DNA from 4 places in the Enterobacter sp. SM3 genome. Region 2 is predicted to be linked to each of the others. Evidence: predicted binding sites of a transcription regulator. Region 2 holds the regulator's gene; each other region holds the start of a gene.

Region 1 (3,738 bases), 2.1 Mb from region 2:
CTCCCTGACCTGACTGGCTTTTTCACTGGTCAGGGTAGCGACGGCCCTTAACTGTTCCATCGCACTGGCCGCCGTTGCCAGCGAACTTGCCTGGTGATCGGTACGTTCCGACAGCGCGCTGTTGCGCTGTCCTAACGCGCGGGATGCCTCCAGCAGTTGCCCAATATTGGCGCTGACCTGCTCAAGCGTGGCGCGCATGGTGCCAAGCGTCAGGCTGAACGTGCGGGCAAAAGGAGACTCTGCAGGCACCGCATCGACGGCAAGCGTGAGGTACCCAGGTTCGCGGTTAATCACGCCCGCCAGTCCTGCCACCTCGCTCGCAGAGCGGGCGTCCTGCTCCATTCGTATCGCCAGCAGGACCAGGATCGCGGTCTGGACCACCACAAACAGACCATGAAAAACCACCATATGAAAGCCGGTGTGCATGAACACCACAACGCCATAAAGGTCATTCTCCTGCAGATAGTTAAACACCAGATGATGTAACGCGATGACCGCCGCCCCCATCACCAGGGGCCGCCAGTCTCGCCAGGCAAGCAGCGCGGAAAGCAGGACGAAAACTGAGAAATGGTATTCGGTTTCACCCTCGCCCAGATGAATGAGCAACGCGGAAAAGGCCATTAGCACAAAAGCAGAGCTCAGGCGGAGCAGCAGCGCGCCGGGAAACAGCAGCGTCAGCAGCGTCGATAGACTGGCCAGAGAGGTACCGACAATAGCCCCCTGCACAATATTGTCGTTCATATATCCGACACCCAGCGAGATCCCCCACAGCGACCAGATAAGCACCAGAATGAGCCTGTCGGCGCGTCGTCGAATTGCGGAAAGCGAAAACTGGTCGTTTTGAGGCGCGTGCTGATACAGCCATGTCATCGTAGCCATAGGGAGTCTCTTGCTGTGCAGGTGAAAAGATCCTTCGAAGAAGGTCTGTTTTTTATTATCTTTTTTAAGCGTAGTGGGGATATTCCACGACGCCATTTCAGCAAACGATATATTTTAATGGCGCAGCCGAATACTGATATTTACTTAACTATCAATGGATTATTAATTATGGCTTTATTGATAAATAAATATGAAGAATGGGGATATACAGCAGAAAATAATAACGATTTAACATAGCAACAAACAAAAAAGCCGGCTTTCGCCAGCTTCTTTATCACTTCGAGGACGCTTTCTCTTCGCCGACCAGTCCAATCTTCAGGTAACCCGCCTGATGCAGCGTGTCCATTACCTTCATCATGGTTTCATAATCAACGGTTTTATCCGCACGGAAGAAGACCGTGGTGTCTTTCTTACCGCCGGTAAGCTGCTCCAGCGCCGGGATGACGGAGTCGGCCGTCACCGGGTCGTTCCCAAGGAACATGGATTTATCCGCCTTCACCGACAGGTAGATAGGCTTCTCCGGGCGCGGCTGGGGCTGGCTGGAAGAGGCAGGCAGATTCACCTTCACATCCACCGTCGCCAGCGGCGCTGCCACCATGAAGATAATCAGCAGAACCAGCATAACGTCGATAAACGGCGTCACGTTGATTTCATGCATTTCGCCGTTATCGTCCAGATTTTCGTTTAGACGCATCGCCATACAATCAACCTACGCGCAGTTTAGACGCCGCATGCACCGGCTTAACCGAGCTGGCATTCAGGTCGAGATCGCGACTTTGCAGCAGCAAAACCTGCGCGGCAACGTCACCCAGCGTGGCTTTGTAGCTGCCAATCATACGCGCGAAGATGTTGTAGATAACCACCGCCGGGATAGCCGCAACCAGACCGATTGCCGTCGCCAGCAGCGCTTCCGCGATGCCCGGCGCCACGACCGCCAGGTTAGTCGTTTGAGTCTGCGCGATGCCGATAAAGCTGTTCATGATGCCCCAGACCGTACCGAACAGGCCGACGAACGGAGAAATCGCACCGATGGTCGCCAGATAACCATTGCCGCGGCCCATATGGCGCCCCACGGCCGCAACGCGACGCTCCAGGCGGAAACCGGTACGCTCTTTAATGCCTTCGTTATCTTCACTGCCTGCGGAGAGTTCCAGCTCGTTCTGTGCTTCATTAACTAACATGCTGGTCAGGCTTTTCGCGTGGAAGGATGAGGTCATGTCCGAAGCCTGATCCAGAGAGCGGGCTTCAGCCAGCTGCAATTGTTCCCGCTTGAGGCGACGCTTCTGCGAAAGCAGCTCGGCGCTCTTGCTGAAGAAAATAGCCCAGGTGACAACGGACGCCAGAATCAGGCCGATCATCACAATCTTAACCACGATGTCAGCATGCTGATACATGCCCCAAACGGAGAGATCCGTCTGCATCAAATTATTACCCACTCTGTATCTCCAGGACGCAAATCACAAAATCTGAGCGTAATAATATCAAAACGTCGTCGAATTGATAGTCGTTCTCATTAGTATTTACATGGTGCCGCAATTTTCGTTCACTTTCCTTGCGCTTACGCAGTAAAAATTTCTTATGCGAATTTTTGCTAATATTTTCTGCTTATTCGATAAGCCTCGGGGTGCAGTTTTTTTCAATCGTGGTAGTCTGGACGTCCAGACGTATAAAAACAGGGTTAGCGAACATGACAAAAAAGCATCTTGATACCACGCTGGTACAGGCAGGACGCAGCAAAAAATATACGCAGGGATCGGTCAACAGCGTGATTCAACGAGCCTCCTCGCTGGTGTTTGATACCGTTGAGGAGAAAAAAATCGCCACGCGCAACCGCGCGAAAGGCGGGCTGTTTTATGGCCGTCGCGGCACGCTAACCCATTTTTCTCTGCAGGAGGCGATGTGCGAGCTGGAAGGCGGCGCGGGCTGCGCATTATTCCCCTGCGGCGCGGCGGCGGTCGCCAACACCATTCTGGCGTTTGTGGAACAGGGCGATCACATCCTGATGACCAACACCGCCTATGAGCCCAGCCAGGACTTCTGCACCAAAATCCTCAGCAAGCTCGGCGTGACCACCGGCTGGTTTGACCCGCTGATCGGTGAAGGCATTGCCGAACTTATTCAGCCAAACACGCGCATTGTGTTCCTGGAATCTCCGGGGTCACTCACCATGGAAGTGCACGACGTCCCTGCCATCGTGAAGGCCGTGCGCAGCAAAGCGCCAGAGGCGATTATCATGATCGACAATACCTGGGCGGCAGGCGTGCTGTTTAAGGCGCTGGAATTCGACATTGATATCTCGATTCAGGCGGCGACGAAGTACCTGATAGGCCACTCTGACGGCATGATTGGCACGGCGGTTTCCAACGCGCGCTGCTGGGATCAGCTGCGTGAAAATGCCTACCTGATGGGCCAGATGGTGGACGCGGACACGGCCTACATGACCAGCCGCGGTATCCGCACGCTGGGCGTTCGCCTGCGTCAGCACCATGAAAGCAGCCTGAAAGTGGCCGAATGGCTGGCGCAGCATCCGCTGGTTGAGCGCGTTAATCACCCCGCGCTACCGGGCAGTAAAGGCCACGAATTCTGGCAACGTGACTTTACGGGCAGCAGCGGGCTGTTCTCGTTCGTGCTGAAAAAACGGCTGAATAACGACGAGCTGGCGAGCTATCTGGATAATTTTACCCTCTTCAGCATGGCCTACTCCTGGGGCGGTTTTGAATCCCTGATCCTGCCTAACCAGCCGGAACAGGTTGCGGCTCTGCGTCCCGGCGGAGAAGTGGACTTCAGCGGTACCCTGATTCGACTGCATATCGGTTTAGAAAATGTTGACGATCTGATTGCCGATTTAGCAGCAGGGTT
Region 2 (3,738 bases):
TCATGGCCAAAGAACAAACGGACCGTACGACACTAGATCTGTTCGCGAATGAGCGTCGCCCGGGACGACCCAAGACGAATCCGCTTTCGCGCGATGAACAGCTGCGTATCAATAAACGCAACCAGCTTAAACGCGATAAAAATCGTGGGCTTAAGCGTGTCGAACTGAAGCTTAACGCCGACGCCGTCGATGCGCTGAACGAACTGGCTGACGCGCGAAATATCAGCCGCAGCGAGCTCATTGAAGAGATGTTGATCGCCCAGCTTGAGACGTTACGCAGCCAGGCATAAGTCTGAAAATCCCCTTTATCGCCCTTTTCATGTAGCACAGAGTGCAGTCCTGCGCGATAGCTGTTTCCGCAGGGTTGCCAGTTCTGCTATTATTGCCCTTATCCGTGGCCGAATTGCGCCACCATACTATTAAGTTTCAAGAGGTTATTTTACTCATGGCAATCATCGGCATTTTCTTTGGCAGTGATACCGGCAATACCGAAAATATCGCAAAAAACATTCAAAAACAGCTCGGTAAAGACGTTGCTGATGTGCATGACATCGCCAAGAGCAGCAAAGAAGATCTGGAAGGCTATGACATTCTGCTGCTGGGTATCCCAACCTGGTACTACGGTGAAGCCCAGTGCGACTGGGATGATTTCTTCCCGACGCTGGAAGAAGTGGACTTCAACGGTAAGCTGGTGGCCCTGTTTGGCTGTGGCGATCAGGAAGACTACGCCGAATACTTCTGTGACGCGCTGGGTACCATCCGCGATATCATTGAGCCGAATGGCGCGGTTATCGTAGGCCACTGGCCGACTGCCGGTTACCACTTTGAAGCGTCTAAAGGCCTGGCCGATGACGATCACTTCGTGGGTCTGGCCATTGACGAAGACCGTCAGCCAGAGCTGACGGCAGAGCGCGTTGAGAAATGGGTGAAGCAGATCCGTGAGGAACTGCACCTGGACGATATTCTGAACGCCTGATTTTATCGCGGCGCAGCGGCGGCTGCGCCCGTGCTCCAGGTCAAACCGATTAAATTAATCGCTACAATCTTTTAACTTTTTCGCCCAGACCTGTACAATGTCTCCCTGATAAAATGTGGTTTTCCATTGAGCAAGTTTGTTGGTGATACCCCATTTTTATAAGCATATTTTGCCTGAGACTTGCAGTTTTCATTTAGCCGTGGCAGTTCTATAATGAGACGCATTATCCCAGGTGCATTTTCTGTCACTTCCTACAGAAGTGAATCGTTTAGCAACAGGACAGATTCCGCATGACTGACAACAATACCGCATTAAAGAAGGCTGGCCTGAAAGTTACGCTTCCTCGGTTAAAAATCCTTGAAGTGCTTCAGGGTCCAGACAATCACCATGTCAGTGCGGAAGACCTCTATAAACGTCTTATCGACATGGGTGAAGAGATTGGGCTGGCTACCGTCTATCGCGTGCTGAACCAGTTCGATGACGCGGGCATTGTTACCCGTCATAATTTCGAAGGCGGTAAATCTGTTTTCGAACTGACCCAGCAGCAGCACCACGATCACCTGATCTGCCTCGATTGCGGCAAGGTCATTGAATTCAGCGATGATTCCATCGAATCACGCCAGCGTGAAATCGCTGCGCGTCATGGCATCCGACTGACGAACCACAGCCTGTACCTTTACGGTCACTGCGCTGAAGGCGACTGCCGCGAAGACGACCACGCGCACGACGCGAAATAAGCGAGTGTTTTTACTCTGAGCCAGCCGTAAGGTTGGCTTTTTTTTGCCTGAAAAAAGCCCGGAGGCGCTGCGCTTACCGGGCCTACGGGCTATGACACCTTTGTAGGTCCAGCAAGCGCAGCGCCACCGGGCGTAAAGCAACTTATTTATTGTTATTGCGTATCTCGTTCCAGATCTTATCGCAACGCTTCGCCACTTCCTGATCGTTACCGGTTTTACGCGCCTGAATGCAGGCCTGGTAATCCATCACGCGGACGTTTTCCTGCGTCGCGAACTGCTCGTGTGCTTTCTCTTTCTTCAGCACGTTCAGCACGCTCTGACAGGCTTCAATCTTCTCCGGCGAACCTTCCGCAGTATTAATGCAGGCGCTATACGCCTCCTTCAGACGGGTGTCCTCTTTCGGCGCCTGTGTCTGAGCACACGCCACCAGCCCTGATGCCAGCAACGCGACGATTACGATTTTTTTCATCATGTGCAGTCTCCATACCGGCGGGACTCAGCCCGCCGGTGCGTTCATCAGAAGATGGTGAATGGGGCGATAACCATGAATTTCACGTCACGTTCATCCTGGAAGATGTTGCCGTAACCGCCCGCATAGCTCGGGATATCAGAGTGGTTGTCATACTGGGTGAAGTGCAGTTTGAACATTGTGCCTTTCGCGCGGCCATCCTGCAGGGTATAGATAGCATCGAGGCTGTAGGAAGACTCTTTCAGGCGATAGTTGGGATCGTAGTATGCGTCCGGGGTTGCCATATCGGCAGGTTTTGCATCCCAGGCGTAAGCGTAAGACGCGCCCACCGCCCAGCCAGGCAGGTTCCAGTTTTTCAGATCATACATTGCGCCGAAGAAGACCGCTTTCTCGCCGTCGGCGTTGAAGTCTGAGCGGTTATCCCACCAGATATCAAGACGACCGTTGGAGGAGGCGTAGGTCGGGGTCATACGCTGCAGGAAATAGCCCTGCTGCCCTTCCGCCTTCACCCATGTGCCTTCCAGACGCAAATCAACCTGACCGACCTTGTAGCCGAAGGTTAACGCCTGCAGCCACGCGGTGCCGTCATAAATGTCGTTAACGGTGCCATTGCTGGCTTTATCGCGCGTGCCGTAGAACTGGTAGCTGGTGCTCAGCGGGCTACCCGCGACATCGAATTTATAGCTGGCCTTGGCAAAATACTGATCGATATAGCCCTGTGCCTGACCAAATGCCGCTTCAAGCACCAGATCGTTTTTGAAGTCGTACTTCGCGCCCAGCGAGTGCAGGTAATCGACTTTGGTTTTTTTATCGTTCTGGTAGAACTTGTCCATCTCGATGTGCCACGGCGCTTTGTACTCGTTGGTCCACATATAGGAGAAGCTCAACGCACCCGCATCACCGTAGTCAAAGTTCGCCCCGGCTTCCGCACCCTGATAGGTACCCGGCATAAAGCTCCAGTGCGGCGCTAACAGGGTCTGGCCGGTTGGCTGAATATAACCACCGCGCGCCCAGACCGGGCCGTATTTAAATTTCGCAGCGGCTTTGTAAAGGCTGATACCGCTCTTGTCGCCGGACCAGTCTTCTTTATACGCTTTGTTACTGGAGGAGAAGGCGATTTCGTTTGGGTGGCCGCTGTCGCCGTTTTCCGCCATTTCAATCGCGGTGAACGCAGCAATATCCAGACCGAACATATCCGCGGCATAACCTGACTGGAAGTCCAGGTTGGCGTTCCAGGTGGAGTGCGAAAGGTTGGTTTTATATTTATCTTCAGTGACGTCTTTACGGTCACGTTCACGCTGCCAGTAATAAATACCGCCCGTGAGGGTAGAATCGTCGATGAAGCCTGCCGCTTTCGCCTCTGGTGTCACCACCAGGCCCGACATTGCTGTCATACCGGCAATAGCCAGCGCCAGCGCACTACGTTTGCCACTGAACGTACGCATAGATTATTCCTCTTTGACGAATTAAAACGCCTGAAACGGCGTAAATAAAAAAGACCAAATGGTCAGGGGTAGTTTTAAATACCCTCGAATTAACTACCGTCTTTAGGTTAT
Region 3 (3,738 bases), 1.5 Mb from region 2:
CAGCGTTCGAAGCGGAACAGATGGGTAAATCCTTCACCGTCAACTTCCCGCCGGGCCCGTGGCCGCTATACGGTAACCCCAACACGCTGGAAAGCGCGCTGGAGAACATCGTGCGTAACGCCCTGCGCTACTCGCATACCAAGATTGAGGTGGCGTTCTCGGTGGATAAAGACGGGATTACGGTCATTGTCGATGACGACGGTCCTGGCGTCAGCCCGGAAGACCGCGAGCAGATTTTCCGTCCGTTCTATCGTACCGATGAGGCGCGCGACCGGGAATCGGGTGGTACGGGACTGGGTCTGGCGATTGTTGAAACCGCCATGCAGCAGCACCGTGGCTGGGTGAAAGCCGACGACAGCCCGCTGGGTGGACTACGGTTAACGCTGTGGCTACCGTTGTATAAGCGTTCGTAATCCCCTCACCCTAACCCTCTCCCCATAGGGGAGAGGGGACGGCTCGGTGCGGTCTTTTCACCCTCGCCCCTTTGGGGAGAGGGACGGGGTGAGGGGCAGTTACTTCCCCCACAATCTCCGCGAATTATCCTCAATCTTGCCGCTTAGGCGCCGCTTCTGCATCGTTCTTGTCCAGCTGGTGGATAACCCCGCCGCCGACAGCAGGCGGTGATACTGCTCGTCGTCAAACGGCATATGCCAGGCAATGGCGCAGGCGTCATAAACAGACACATCGCTCAGGCGCGACGCCAGCTCAAGCGGCGCGTCCGCAGAAACCTGCCCTGCCAGCACCACGCGGTACAGCCAGCCGGTTTTGCCTGCTGTTTGCAGCTGAGCAGACATATCCTGAATGCCGAAATGGTAGTTGAGCTTGAAGCACGGCGAGCGCGGCTGCGTCACCTGAATCAGGGCATCGCCCCAGCGGTAGATATCACCGATAAACACGTTCTCTTCGGTGAGCCCTTCGGTGGAGAGATTCTCGCCAAACGCGGGGGCGACGAAGAGGTCCGCCTGCTCGGGGAACTCGGTTTTCCAGTGCTGATAGTGTTCGCGAGGATAGTGACACAGCGCGCGCTCGGGCCCGCCGTGGATTTTCTTTTCGGCCTGCTCGTCACCCGCCAACCCGAGGTCGGTTAACGTCAGCTCGCCGTCGACCTGAATTTTGGCGATGGCGCTTGGGCGGCTGCCGTCGTACTCCCTGACCTTGCCTGTAAACACGTTCACCGGGTAATGCATTGCTGCCTCCATTACGCAGATACAAAAAAAGCGAGTCATAAGACTCGCTTCTCACAAGCGTCAATGCAACCTTATTTTTTAGCGGCGAAACGTGCTGCTGCTTCGTCCCAGTTCACCACGTCCCAGAAGGCTTTGATGTAGTCCGGGCGACGGTTCTGGAATTTCAGGTAGTAAGCGTGTTCCCACACGTCCAGGCCCAGAATTGGGAAGCCGGATGCGCCAGAAATTGCTTCACCCATCAGCGGGGAGTCCTGGTTAGCAGTAGACACTACCGCCAGCTTGTCGCCTTTCAGAACCAGCCACGCCCAGCCAGAGCCGAAACGGGTTGCAGCGGCTTTTTCGAATTCCGCTTTGAAGTTGTCAACAGAGCCGAAGTCGCGCTCGATAGCCGCTTTCAGGTCGCCCTGCAGGGTGGTACCGGTCTTCAGGCCTTTCCAGAACAGGCTGTGGTTTGCGTGGCCGCCAGCGTTGTTACGCAGAACGGTTTTCTTGTCCGCTGGCAGCTGGTCCAGCTTGGTGATCAGCTCTTCAGCAGACAGGTTAGCGAACTCTGGCAGGCTTTCCAGCGCGGCGTTCGCGTTGTTCACATAGGTCTGGTGGTGTTTAGTGTGATGGATTTCCATCGTCTGCTTGTCGAAATGCGGTTCCAGTGCGTCGTAGGCATACGGCAGGGATGGCAGTGTATAACTCATAATCCTCTCCATTATTGTCGGGCGGCACAGCTGTTAATGCCGCGTAAGCAGTTGGTTCATTATAGTTAATTAAATGATATTGAAAATGATTATCAATGCCGTAGTTTTTATATGGTTATTCGTTTTTCGATTAATAGCGGAAATGTGCGTCTGCTCACGCGGTTAACGTGCTGATTGCCATCCAGAACACATATGCGGCAACCTTCTGAAGGTTCCCAAACCGCCTAATTTTTACACTCCTCAAGTCGGTGGGAAGCCACTGACGATAAAAACGATGAGGGTGTAAAAATGAATCATGCGATTACGATGGGTATCTTCTGGCATTTGATAGGCGCTGCCAGTGCAGCCTGTTTCTATGCTCCGTTTAAAAAAGTGAGGGGCTGGTCTTGGGAAACCATGTGGTCCGTCGGCGGGATCGTCTCCTGGCTGATTTTGCCCTGGGCCATTAGCGCCATGCTGCTGCCCGATTTCTGGGGCTACTTCTCCTCCTTCAGCGCCTCCACCCTGCTGCCGGTGTTCCTGTTCGGCGCGATGTGGGGCGTCGGCAACATCAACTATGGCCTCACCATGCGCTATCTCGGCATGTCGATGGGTATTGGTATCGCGATTGGCATCACGCTGATCGTCGGTACCCTGATGACGCCAATTCTCAACGGCAACTTCGACGTGCTTATTCATACTCAGGGTGGGCGGATGACGCTCCTGGGCGTGCTGGTGGCGGTCATTGGCGTAGGAATTGTGACTCGCGCGGGGGCAGTTGAAAGAGCGCAAGATGGGCATTAAAGCCGAGGATTTTAACCTGAAGAAAGGCCTGCTGCTGGCGGTGATGTGCGGCATCTTCTCGGCCGGCATGTCGTTCGCCATGAACGCCGCCAAACCGATGCACGAAGCGGCCGCCGCGCTGGGCGTCGACCCGCTGTACGTTGCGCTGCCGAGCTATGTCGTGATTATGGGTGGCGGTGCGATGGTTAACCTGGGCTTCTGCTTTATTCGTCTGGCAAAAGTCAAAAACCTGTCGGTAAAAACCGACTTCTCGCTGGCAACATCGCTTATCATCACCAACGTGCTGCTCTCCGCGCTCGGCGGCCTGATGTGGTATTTGCAGTTCTTCTTCTACGCCTGGGGCCACGCCAGTATTCCGGCGCAGTACGACTACATAAGCTGGATGCTGCACATGAGCTTCTACGTACTTTGCGGCGGGCTGGTAGGGCTGGTGCTGAAAGAGTGGAAGAACGCCGGACGTCGTCCGGTTGGCGTACTGAGCCTCGGCTGCGTGGTGATTATTATCGCTGCCAATATCGTCGGCCTCGGCATGGCAAATTGATTACGACCCTTTTCGACTGCGATGACGCCACTGTACCGGCGTCATCCCCACCTCGCGGTTAAACACCACTGAAAAGTAGTTACTGTCCTCAAAGCCGCAGCACATCGCCACATCGCTGACCATCCACTCCGTATGCTGCAGGAGATATTGTGCATGGCAGATGCGCAGCTGGCGCAGATAGTGGTTCACCGTCATCCCGGTCAGAGTGCGAAACTGCTGGCGCAGCGCGCGCTCGCTGCACTGTTCCTGCTCGCAGAATTTCTCCAGTACAAAGTTTTTATTCAGGCTGCCCGCAAGCCGGGTGATGAGCTTATCCAGCAGCGCTTCCTGCGTCGTGGCGGAGGGGTTATCAGTGGCGTAACGGTGGCGCTTCAACGTCATCACTAGCTGGGCGAAAAGCAACTCCGCCAGCTGGTTAGCCACCGGGTCGTTTTTCTGGCTCTCCTGCTCCAGTTGAGAAATAACCTGCCGGACCTGAGCCATGCCGTTACTGCTCAAGCGCCAGTGTGGAGAACCCTTAGCATCATGAAAGCCT
Region 4 (3,738 bases), 1.7 Mb from region 2:
GCTCCAGCTCTCCCTGAACGCCGACCCGCAGTTTGACGAGCCGCCGAAAGAGAGCCACTGCGAGCAGATCATTATCGACCATCTCGGCCTGCGCCTGAACAACGCCCCGGCGGACAGCTGGCGCAAAGGCGTAGTGAGCTGGACCTGGCGCATCAAGGTGCTGATGCACCTTGAAACCGAGCTGATGGGCACCGTGCGCGAGCGTGCCGAAGACGAAGCGATTAACGTCTTCGCCCGTAACCTGCACGACCTGCTGATGGCCGCCCCCGCCGGCCTGCGCGCGACCATGGGCCTCGATCCGGGTCTGCGTACCGGCGTGAAGGTCGCTGTGGTTGACGGCACCGGCAAGCTGGTGGCGACCGATACCATTTATCCGCACACCGGCCAGGCAGCGAAAGCGGCCGTCGTGGTGGCGGCGCTGTGCGAAAAATACAACGTGGAGCTGGTTGCCATCGGTAACGGTACGGCGTCCCGCGAAACCGAACGTTTCTACCTCGACGTGCAGAAGCAGTTCCCGAAAGTGACGGCACAGAAAGTGATCGTCAGCGAAGCGGGGGCATCCGTCTATTCCGCCTCCGAGCTGGCGGCCCAGGAGTTCCCGGACCTGGACGTTTCCCTGCGCGGTGCGGTTTCAATCGCTCGCCGCCTGCAGGATCCGCTGGCGGAGCTGGTGAAGATCGATCCGAAATCCATCGGCGTGGGCCAGTATCAGCACGACGTGAGCCAGACTCAGCTGGCGCGCAAGCTGGATGCGGTGGTGGAAGACTGCGTAAACGCCGTCGGCGTTGACCTGAACACCGCCTCCGTCCCCCTGCTGACCCGCGTGGCGGGCTTAACCCGCATGATGGCGCAGAACATCGTCGCCTGGCGTGATGAAAACGGCCAGTTCCAGAACCGTCAGCAGCTGCTGAAGGTGAGCCGTCTGGGGCCAAAAGCCTTTGAGCAGTGTGCGGGCTTCCTGCGCATCAACCACGGCGATAACCCGCTGGATGCCTCTACCGTTCACCCGGAAGCGTACCCAGTGGTGGAACGCATTCTGGCCGCCACCCAGCAGGCACTGAAAGACCTGATGGGCGACAACAGCGCCCTGCGCAACCTGAAAGCCGTGGATTTCACCGACGACAAATTTGGTGTTCCAACCGTCACCGACATCATCAAAGAGCTGGAAAAGCCGGGCCGCGATCCGCGTCCTGAGTTCAAAACCGCGACCTTTGCCGACGGCGTGGAAACCATGAACGACCTCCTGCCCGGCATGGTGCTGGAAGGGGCGGTGACCAACGTGACCAACTTTGGCGCGTTTGTGGATATCGGCGTGCATCAGGACGGTCTGGTGCATATCTCATCCCTCGCCGACAAGTTCGTTGAAGACCCGCACACCGTGGTCAAAGCGGGCGACATCGTGAAGGTCAAAGTGCTGGAAGTGGATCTGCAGCGCAAGCGTATCGCCCTGACCATGCGTCTGGATGAGCAGCCTGGCGACACCAACGCGCGCCGTGGCGGAAACGGCGGCGGCCGCGAGCAGCAGCGCCCGGCCGCGAAAGCGGCAAAACCGCGCGGACGTGATGCTCAGCCTGCAGGCAACAGTGCGATGATGGATGCGCTGGCGGCAGCGATGGGTAAGAAACGCTAAGGTTGTCAATGCCCCTCACCCTAACCCTCTCCCCAAAGGGGAGAGGGGATCGCACGGTGCGGTCTTTTCTCCCTCGCCCCCATGGGGAGAGGGCCGGGGTGAGGGGAATAAAATCATATCGAAATATATGAAACTGATTGCATAGCCATATTTAAACCACCAATTATCACCCCGTTAACAAATACTCCCCTTTTCGTTTTCCAGACAATTCAGCAAATATTGAGCAAGGTCAAACTGGCCGTAAATTAATACCGCAAACAACATTCCGTCACAGTTTTAATATTGCTGATAAAAACTATTCTCATTATCATCCCATAGTAGATAATTTAACCTTTCGTGGAATCAGGCGTTATGCAATTCACTCCAGACAGTGCATGGAAGATTACCGGTTTTACTCGCGAAATTAGCCCGGCCTATCGGCAAAAGCTGCTGTCGCTGGGCATGCTGCCCGGCTCGTCATTCCAGGTCGTGCGCGTGGCGCCGCTAGGTGACCCGGTTCACATCGAAACCCGCCGCGTGAATCTGGTGCTGCGTAAGAAAGACCTCGCGTTAATAGAAGTCGAAGCCTTATCCCGATAACAAGCCAGCGGTTTCAGTGAGTCTAAAAAAATGAAAAAGTTAACTATTGGCTTAATTGGCAATCCTAATTCCGGCAAGACCACCCTTTTTAACCAGCTGACCGGCGCGCGCCAGCGCGTGGGCAACTGGGCGGGCGTGACGGTTGAGCGTAAAGAGGGCCAGTTCACGACAACGGACAACCAGGTGACGCTGGTTGACCTTCCCGGCACCTACTCCTTAACCACCATTTCGTCGCAAACCTCGCTCGATGAGCAGATCGCTTGCCATTATATTCTCGGCGGCGACGCGGACCTGCTGATCAACGTGGTCGACGCCTCCAATCTCGAACGTAACCTTTATCTGACGCTGCAGCTGCTGGAGCTGGGTATCCCCTGCATCGTGGCGCTCAACATGCTCGACATTGCGGAGAAACAAAAGCTGCGCATCGACGTCGATGCCCTCTCCGCGCGCCTGGGGTGCCCGGTCGTTCCGCTGGTCTCGACGCGCGCTCGCGGTATTGACGCGCTGAAGCTGGCGATTGACCGTCACCAGGGTAATCGCGACATTGAGCTGGTGCATTACGCGCAGCCTCTCCTGCGCGAAGCCAATTTGCTGGCGCAGGAGATGGACAACAGCATGCCTGCGAAACAGCGCCTGTGGCTCGGCCTGCAGATGCTGGAAGGGGATATCTACAGCCGCGCTTACGCCGGACATGCGGCAGATAAGCTGGACGCGACGGTGGCCCGTCTTAGCGACGAGCTGGACGACCCGGCGCTGCACATCGCCGATGCGCGTTATCAGGCCATCGCCTCGATTTGCGACGTTGTCAGCAACGCCCTGACGGCAGAACCCAGCCGCTTTACGGCAGCGGTGGATAAAGTGGTGCTTAACCGCTTCCTCGGTTTGCCCATCTTCCTGCTGGTGATGTACGTAATGTTCCTGCTCGCCATTAACATCGGTGGCGCACTCCAGCCCATTTTCGACGCCGGTTCCGTCGCGGTCTTCGTACACGGTATTCAGTGGGTGGGTTACACCCTGCACTTCCCGGAATGGCTCACCATCTTCCTCGCTCAGGGGATCGGCGGCGGTATCAACACCGTTCTGCCGCTGGTGCCGCAGATCGGCATGATGTACCTGTTCCTCTCGTTCCTGGAAGATTCCGGTTACATGGCCCGCGCCGCGTTCGTGATGGATCGTTTGATGCAGGCGCTGGGTCTGCCGGGTAAATCCTTCGTCCCGCTGATTGTCGGCTTCGGCTGTAACGTGCCGTCGGTGATGGGCGCACGCACGCTGGATGCGCCGCGTGAACGTCTGATGACCATCATGATGGCGCCGTTTATGTCCTGCGGTGCCCGCCTGGCAATCTTTGCGGTCTTTGCCGCAGCCTTCTTCGGTCAACAGGGCGCGCTGGCGGTCTTTTCGCTGTACGTGCTGGGCATCGTGATGGCGATCCTCACCGGTCTGATGCTGAAGCACACCATCATGCGCGGTGAAGCATCACCATTTGTGATGGAGCTGCCGGTGTATCACGTGCCGCACCTGAAAAGCCT

The links. Region 2 encodes Fur, which represses iron uptake genes when iron is present. Its sites were predicted from a motif close to ATAATAATGAGAACNACTATCAA; they were not measured.
Region 1: a site for Fur is predicted at 2,377-2,399, ahead of exbB (tol-pal system-associated acyl-CoA thioesterase). Genes of this name have one in related genera too.
Region 3: a site for Fur is predicted at 1,953-1,975, ahead of sodA (superoxide dismutase [Mn]). Genes of this name have one in related genera too.
Region 4: a site for Fur is predicted at 1,919-1,941, ahead of feoA (ferrous iron transporter A). Genes of this name have one in related genera too.

The regions. Positions count from the first base shown of each region.
Region 1 is NZ_CP099971.1:4,056,386-4,060,123, forward strand. It holds gene GVO84_RS18960 (methyl-accepting chemotaxis protein) at 1-879, opposite strand, end outside; gene GVO84_RS18965 (hypothetical protein) at 895-1,116, shown strand; gene exbD (TonB system transport protein ExbD) at 1,154-1,579, opposite strand; gene exbB (tol-pal system-associated acyl-CoA thioesterase) at 1,584-2,315, opposite strand; gene metC (cystathionine beta-lyase) at 2,567-3,738, shown strand, end outside.
Region 2 is NZ_CP099971.1:1,326,206-1,329,943, reverse strand. It holds gene ybfE (LexA regulated protein) at 3-290, shown strand; gene fldA (flavodoxin FldA) at 446-976, shown strand; gene fur (ferric iron uptake transcriptional regulator) at 1,267-1,713, shown strand; gene chiQ (ChiQ/YbfN family lipoprotein) at 1,856-2,182, opposite strand; gene chiP (chitoporin ChiP) at 2,230-3,627, opposite strand.
Region 3 is NZ_CP099971.1:4,741,361-4,745,098, forward strand. It holds gene cpxA (envelope stress sensor histidine kinase CpxA) at 1-413, shown strand, start outside; gene yiiM (6-hydroxyaminopurine reductase) at 513-1,187, opposite strand; gene sodA (superoxide dismutase [Mn]) at 1,259-1,879, opposite strand; partial or broken gene rhaT (L-rhamnose/proton symporter RhaT) at 2,168-3,203, shown strand; gene rhaR (HTH-type transcriptional activator RhaR) at 3,204-3,738, opposite strand, start outside.
Region 4 is NZ_CP099971.1:4,477,636-4,481,373, forward strand. It holds gene GVO84_RS21095 (Tex family protein) at 1-1,630, shown strand, start outside; gene feoA (ferrous iron transporter A) at 1,982-2,209, shown strand; gene feoB (Fe(2+) transporter permease subunit FeoB) at 2,240-3,738, shown strand, end outside.